One region of the Fictibacillus iocasae genome, then DNA from elsewhere that is predicted to be linked to it. Evidence: riboswitches for the same ligand, from Rfam matches in the RefSeq annotation. Region 1 holds a riboswitch; each other region holds the start of a gene.

What was found. Region 1 has a riboswitch for S-adenosylmethionine ahead of ACFQPF_RS16155 (Fur-regulated basic protein FbpA). Riboswitches for the same ligand answer to the same signal wherever they lie in the genome.
Region 2: linked by a shared signal. The riboswitch ahead of ACFQPF_RS04410 (methionine ABC transporter ATP-binding protein) and the one ahead of ACFQPF_RS16155 (Fur-regulated basic protein FbpA) in region 1 are both predicted to bind S-adenosylmethionine.
Region 3: linked by a shared signal. The riboswitch ahead of ACFQPF_RS09275 (MetQ/NlpA family ABC transporter substrate-binding protein) and the one ahead of ACFQPF_RS16155 (Fur-regulated basic protein FbpA) in region 1 are both predicted to bind S-adenosylmethionine.

What each region holds. Positions count from the first base shown of each region.
Region 1 is NZ_JBHTCP010000050.1:90,952-93,211, reverse strand. It holds gene ACFQPF_RS16160 (mechanosensitive ion channel family protein) at 1-848, shown strand, start outside; SAM riboswitch class I at 987-1,110, shown strand; gene ACFQPF_RS16155 (Fur-regulated basic protein FbpA) at 1,208-1,363, shown strand; gene ACFQPF_RS16150 (LLM class flavin-dependent oxidoreductase) at 1,411-2,260, opposite strand, start outside.
Region 2 is NZ_JBHTCP010000009.1:48,646-50,905, forward strand. It holds gene ACFQPF_RS04405 (methionine ABC transporter permease) at 1-364, opposite strand, end outside; gene ACFQPF_RS04410 (methionine ABC transporter ATP-binding protein) at 357-1,382, opposite strand; SAM riboswitch class I at 1,470-1,582, opposite strand; gene ACFQPF_RS04415 (hypothetical protein) at 1,662-1,994, opposite strand; gene ACFQPF_RS04420 (anti-sigma-I factor RsgI family protein) at 2,090-2,260, opposite strand, start outside.
Region 3 is NZ_JBHTCP010000015.1:19,586-21,845, reverse strand. It holds gene ACFQPF_RS09280 (nuclease-related domain-containing protein) at 1-93, opposite strand, end outside; SAM riboswitch class I at 593-707, shown strand; gene ACFQPF_RS09275 (MetQ/NlpA family ABC transporter substrate-binding protein) at 792-1,601, shown strand; gene ACFQPF_RS09270 (methionine ABC transporter ATP-binding protein) at 1,618-2,260, shown strand, end outside.

The DNA of each region.
Region 1 (2,260 bases):
TAGAAAAATGGCTGCTTAAAGTAAACTGGGGAGAAATGATGGTGCAATCTTGGATGATCTTCTTAAAGCTTTGCATCATTCTCATCATCTTTTTTATCGTTAAAACAATCGGCAAAACGGTCATCAGCCGTATGTTCGATCAAGCAGCGAAAAATAAAAGAATGACGACAAACCGTGTCGTCACCTTGCAAAAGCTTGTACTTAACCTGTTTTCTTATATCCTGATTTTTGTATTTGCAGGAATTATTTTCGAATTGTTCGGGCTGGATATTAAAACACTCATCGCTGGTGCAGGTATTCTTGGACTCGCCATAGGATTTGGTGCACAGGGCCTTGTCAGTGATATCGTAACAGGCTTTTTTGTTTTGCTGGAAAAACAAATGGACGTTGGAGATTTTGTCACGATTGGCAGTGTTTCAGGCATCGTGGAGGAAGTCGGTTTACGAACCACTCACGTCAGAGCGTTTGACGGCACCCTTTTTTATATGCCGAACCGCGAGATCAGTACAGTTGCCAATCATTCACGAGGAAACATGCAAGCGCTTGTCGACATCGGCATCGCCTATGAAGAAAGCATCGATGAAGCCTTAGCGGTGATCCGTTCGGCGTGTGAGAGCGTGAAGGAAGTGAATGAAAACATCATTGAAGGACCTAACGTGTTAGGTGTTCAAAGCTTTGGCTCGTCTGAAGTTGTCATACGAATTCTGGCAAAGACAACAAACATGGAGCAATGGGGCGTAGAAAGAGAGTTAAGAAAAGCCATTAAGGAAGCCCTTGATGAAGCGGAAATCGAAATCCCTTATCCTCATCAGGTGCATATCGAAAAGAAAGTGAAAGTGATGGCATAGAGCTAACGTTAATCCGGGGTCCGGTACGCATTTCCTTCATACAAGGAAACTCAAAGGATGCAATGGAAACGTACCGGCCCCCGGCATTTGACTTTCTCATGAAAACCGCTTACATTTAATATAAGTGAATAATGTTTTTTCTTATTATGAGAGGGGGAGGGATCTGGCCCTTTGAACCCTCGGCAGCAGGCTGGAATTAAACGGTACTGTGCCAAATCCATCGGACGCTATTCTCTTTACAGCAGCGTCGGAAAGATAAGAAGAGCGTGTGCGGACGTATGAACAGTCTAACGAATGTCTCTTCTTTTATAAAAAGGAGAGACGTTTTTTTACGTTTAAAAGGAGGGAGACGGATACATATGAACGACGATCAAAAAGACAAGCTGATTACCAGCTTGCTCGGTCATAATATTTATAAAACGAGTGATGGAAGGCATCTGTATGAAGTCTCCCTCGAAGATCTCGAACGCGAGTATAAGCAGCTGCTCCTAAGGCCGAGTGAGGAGACGTCGTAACAGTAAAATTAAAAAAGCAGGATCATGGCGATCCTGCTTTTTTCCGATCATTCACCTCGAAATGCGTCTGCAATGAGCCTATAAGATTGCAGCTTGGCTTCAAATTCATGAATGATGCTGACAATCACGACTTCGTCAGTCTGATATGCCCTCGCAAGGCGCTCAATCTGAGCTTTCACTTTCGCGGGTGTGCCGACGATAATCCGGCCGCGGTTGTTCGCGATGTGTTCCCGGTCAAACGGTGTATACGGGAATGATTCCGCCTGCTCGACGCTTGGAATACCGTTTCGGCTTTTGCCTGTTTCAATGAGAAGAATGGAGAGATCAAGACTTGAAGCGAGCCTCTCCGCTTCTTCCTCCGTTTCGGCACAAACAGCAAAAACAGCTACACTGTTGGCCGGTTTTTGGCTGATGTGAGAAGGCGTGAACGCTTGAAGATAAGTATTCATCACCTGCGGCCCGCCGATCGGATTAATAAAATGCGCAAAAGAGAAGCCGGCGCCTTTTTCGGCCGCTACACTCGCGCTAGAACCGCTTGAGCCGAGGAGCCATAGTTCAGGCGACGTCTCAGGCTGCGGTGTGGCTTTCAAACCTTGAAAGCGATGATGCTCAGTGCGTCCGTGCAGGTAATCTGCTACATCATCAATCTGGTTCGGATAGTCACGAATATCGCGGCTGGCGTTCTCCTGCAGCGCCATGGTCGCAAGCGGCATCCCGCCAGGTGCCCGCCCGATGCCAAGATCGATGCGGTCAGGAAACAGCGATTGAAGGACGGCGAAATTTTCTGCGACTTTATAGGCACTGTAATGAGGCAGCATTACACCGCCAGAGCCCACACGGATATTTTCGGTTTTCGCCGCGATCGCCGAGATGAGTACTTCTGGCGATGAGCCAGCC
Region 2 (2,260 bases), on a different contig from region 1:
TATCGATTTCACGCAATCCGATCTCAACCATACGCGCATAAAACGGCGCTGCACCCACGATTAATGCGGGCAGTGCCGAAGAGGCACCCAGCATGGACCCGACTAGAATCTTCGTGAATGGGATTAATAAAATAATCAAGATAATAAATGGAATGGAACGGAAGATGTTCACGACCGCTGCAATCAGTCCATTAAGAAACGCGTTTTCCCAAAGGTTTCCCTTGCCTGTAAGAAACAATGCCAGCCCGAGAAAAAGTCCGAGCACAAATGTTGCCGCGACGGAAACAGCCGACATATAAAGTGTTTCAAGAGTTGCCGTAAGAATAGTATCCCACTGTACATTCGGAAATAAATCTTTAAGCATTATCAATCACCTCTACTTCTACTTGATGCTCATGAAGAAAGGCAACTGCTTGATCCACTGATTCCTGCTCGCCATCTAACTGAATGAACAATGAACCATATGGGCCATTTTGAGTCTGTGAAACCTTTCCTTGCAAAATATTAACGGAGAGATCAAATTTACGGATCAGCTGGGTGATGACCGGCTGTTCAGCGCTTCCACCAACGAAAGTTAAGCGGATGATCTTGCTCTCAGGAAACTCTTCTACCAAATGCTTAATCGTATCCACTGTTTCTTCCGGCTCTGTTACTTGTTTCACAAAATCCTTCGTAATATTTTGCGACGGATTTCTGAAAACACTTAGTACTTCACCTTGCTCGACCACTTTCCCGTTCTCCATCACCGCAACACGATGGCAAATTTTTCGAATAACGTGCATTTCGTGTGTGATGAGAACGATAGTAAGTCCCAGCTTCTGATTAATCTCTACTAGAAGATCCAAGATGCTTTCTGTCGTCTTCGGATCAAGTGCTGAAGTCGCTTCATCACACAGCAGGACTTTCGGATTGTTTGCCAGTGCTCTAGCGATGCCGACCCGCTGCTTCTGCCCCCCGCTCAGCTGTGACGGATAAGATCCGCCGCGGCCTTCAAGCCCGACAAGCTTGATGAGCTCATTGACTCGACTATCGATCTCGGCCTTGGACTTACCTGCAATTTCAAGAGGAAAAGCGATGTTTTCTTTAACGGTGCGTGACCATAATAAATTGAAATGCTGGAATATCATGCTGATTTCCTGACGAGCTTTTCTTAGTTCGCCAGCGGACAGATGAGACAATGATTTTCCTGCTACCGTCACGTTTCCGCTTGTTGGACGTTCCAGCATGTTAAGCATTCGAATAAGTGTACTCTTCCCCGCGCCACTATATCCGATGATGCCGAATATTTCTCCTTGTTGAACATGTAAGTCGACCGTGTCAACTGCGTTTACCTCACCATCTTTAGTGCGGAACACTTTTTTGACTGATTCTAATGTGATCACGGTATCATCCCCTGCCTTCTTTGCAAAAATAAAAATGCCCTCCTGCTTAAAATGAGCAGAAAGGCATAATATTATCTATGCACCTTCTTCTCATCTCCCAAAGTAAATTTCTTACTCTGCAGGAATTGGCACCTTTCCAGCATAATGCTGGCGGTTGCCGGGTTTCATCGGGCCAGTCCCTCCACCTCTCGCGATAAGAACAAGTTGTTCTTGTTTATTTAACTGTGTTGAATTGTAGCACCCATGCCGAATGATGTCAAACAATACGTGCCAATATCTTTATTTACTGAATAAAAGAGTACTTTTCAGCTCTTCCCACTGTGATGCCAGGAACAGAACAGCTTCCCATTTCAGCCTTTGCTTGAATGCTCCGTCAAATTCCAGCCGCCCGTCTTTCAGCATTTTGGATAGCTTTTCTTTCCCTTCAAACAAAAGGGACAGGTTCTCTGCTTCTCCTGAAATGGAAATTTTCATCGGAATCGTGTCTTCTTTATACCTGATGATCACCTTGGTCTCACTTTCCATAAAGAATAAAGGGCGCTCTTTAATTCCGAACAATGGCAAATATGGACTCTTAGCAATTTGGTTCTCCCAGCACGATGCATTCAACATGAAAAATCCCCCCAAACCGTTATAACACCGATTTCGGGGAACGCTATGGTTATCCCTGCCAAAAGCCTTCGACAGCGGGCATCTTTCGTACCCTATCATCTGACAGATTTTTCTTTACGCTTTTCTTTCCCCTTCCCTTTGTGTACATGGTTCTTTTCACTGCGTTTTATTGTAGAAGTCTGGACAGGCCCTCTTACTTTGATTTTGACAACTGACTTCTTTTGCAGATTTTTGTCCTTTTTTTGCTTGTTTTGCTTGTTTTGCAA
Region 3 (2,260 bases), on a different contig from region 1:
AAATTGAAAATCATAATGCAGCGCCTGCTCACCGCGATACCCCGCCAAGCTTCGCGCAAGATCTTCTTCAATGTCCGCCCGCTTTTTGTGCATAGCCGGAAGCCTCCTCAACAATGCCTCAAGCTTTAAAATTTTGAGCGGGATATCCCTCTTTTTTAGAATGGTGACCAATGGATCCACCTCCCTTTTGGAAGTCATCATGACATAATTAGCGGGTGCAGCCAAATGAGTAAAATGGTGTTCTCAGCGGGGATTTGGTTGTAGATGGGGATGGCCGCTTAGAGCAAGTCTCGTTTTGGACTTGCAGAGGTGCTGTTTTTTGAGAAAATGATAGATTTTGGAGGGTGCAAATAACGAGGGTGTGCTGCAAACAAACATGTCGAAGAATAAATAAAATTTCGCCGTGCAAATAAATTTTCATACCTGCAAATAAGAGGCGCAGATTTGCAAAGAAATAAGCCGGATTCGCAAATAAACTCCTCAAATTCGCAAACAAATGCTAGCCAGCCGATCAGCAACTAGAAAAAATAGTGTTGACAACGACCTGCACTCGGCATTATGATTGTAAACAATTAAATATTGAGAATATTTACTCTTATCCAGAGTGGTGGAGGGACTGGCCCTATGAAACCCGGCAACCAAACTTACATGTTGTAAGTTCAGGTGCTAAATCCTGCAGAACACTTATGTGTTTTGAAAGATGAGAGAGGTCCGGTTCCGTATATGATGCCTCTCTGAAACTTTCAGAGAGGCTTTTTGATGTTTACAAAACAAGAGGAGGAAATTGAAAGATGAAAAAATGGGGACTTTTTTTACTAGTGTTGGTGTTTGCGTTGACGGGGTGTGCGAGCGGATCGGCGGATAAAGGCGAGGCGCTGCCGGAGGATAAGCTGCTGATCGGTGTGACGGCTGGACCGCACGAGCAGATTTTTGAAAAGGTAAAAGAGGTAGCGGAGAAGGACGGCCTGGAGATTGAACTGAAGGTATTTAACGAGTACGTGATGCCGAACGTGGCGCTGTCGGAAAAGGAACTGGACGCGAACAGCTTCCAGACAGAGCCGTACTTGGATACGTTCAAGAAAGACCGCAAGCTTGATATTGTAGAAGTTTTCGATACGGTGACGTTCCCGCTCGGCATCTACTCAAACAAGATTAAGAGCATTGATGACATCAAGGAAGGCGACAAGCTTGGCATTCAGAACGATCCGATCAACTTGGCACGAGCGCTAAATCTTTATGAAAAAGCAGGACTGATCAAGCTAAAGAAAGGCGCTGGCATGGAAGCGACGCAAAAAGATATTGTGGAGAACAAGAAAAACGTCAAGTTTGTGGAGCTAGAAGCGTCACAGATTCCAAGACAGCTGGATGAACTGACAGCGGCAACGATCAACACCAACTTCGCGATCGAGCACGGACTGAAGCCGAAGAAAGACTCTCTGTTCATTGAAGGAGACGATTCGCCGCACGTGAACTTAGTCGCTGTGCGCGGTGAGAACAAGAACGATAAGGTGTTGAAGAAGCTTGAGAAAGCGTACCGCTCGAAAGAAGTGAAGGACTTTATTGAAAATGAATTCGACGGCGCCGTTCTGCCGTCTTGGTAAAAGGGGGGAGGAGCGTATGATTCAGCTGCAGAACGTGTCCAAAACGTTTGTGACGAAAAAAGGGAGTGTGGAGGCGCTGAAAAACGTCTCCCTCGACGTGAAAAAGGGTGAGATATACGGCGTGATCGGGTACAGCGGAGCAGGTAAGAGCACGCTCATCCGCTGTGTGAATTTGCTTGAAAAGCCGTCAGAAGGAACAGTGTCGGTAAACGGCACCGAGCTCACGAAGCTTCCTTCTAACAAGCTAAGTGAATCGCGCAAAAAAATCGGCATGATTTTTCAAGGATTCAACCTGCTGAAAACAGCGACCGTTTATGAAAACATCTCCATTCCACTGCGCCTTTCCGGGCTGCCGAAAGCGGAAATTGACCACCGTGTGAAAAAATACTTGTCGATCGTCGGCATTGAGGGAAAAGCGGATTCGTACCCTTCTCAGCTGTCTGGCGGCCAGAAACAGCGTGTGGCGATCGCACGGGCACTCGCACATGAGCCGGAAATTTTATTAAGTGATGAAGCGACAAGTGCACTCGATCCAGATACAACCGAGGCGATTCTCGATCTGCTGCTCAAAATTAACAAAGAGTTTGGCATCACCATTTTATTGATCACGCACGAGATGAAAGTGATTCAGAAAATATGCGATCGTGTTGCGGTGATGG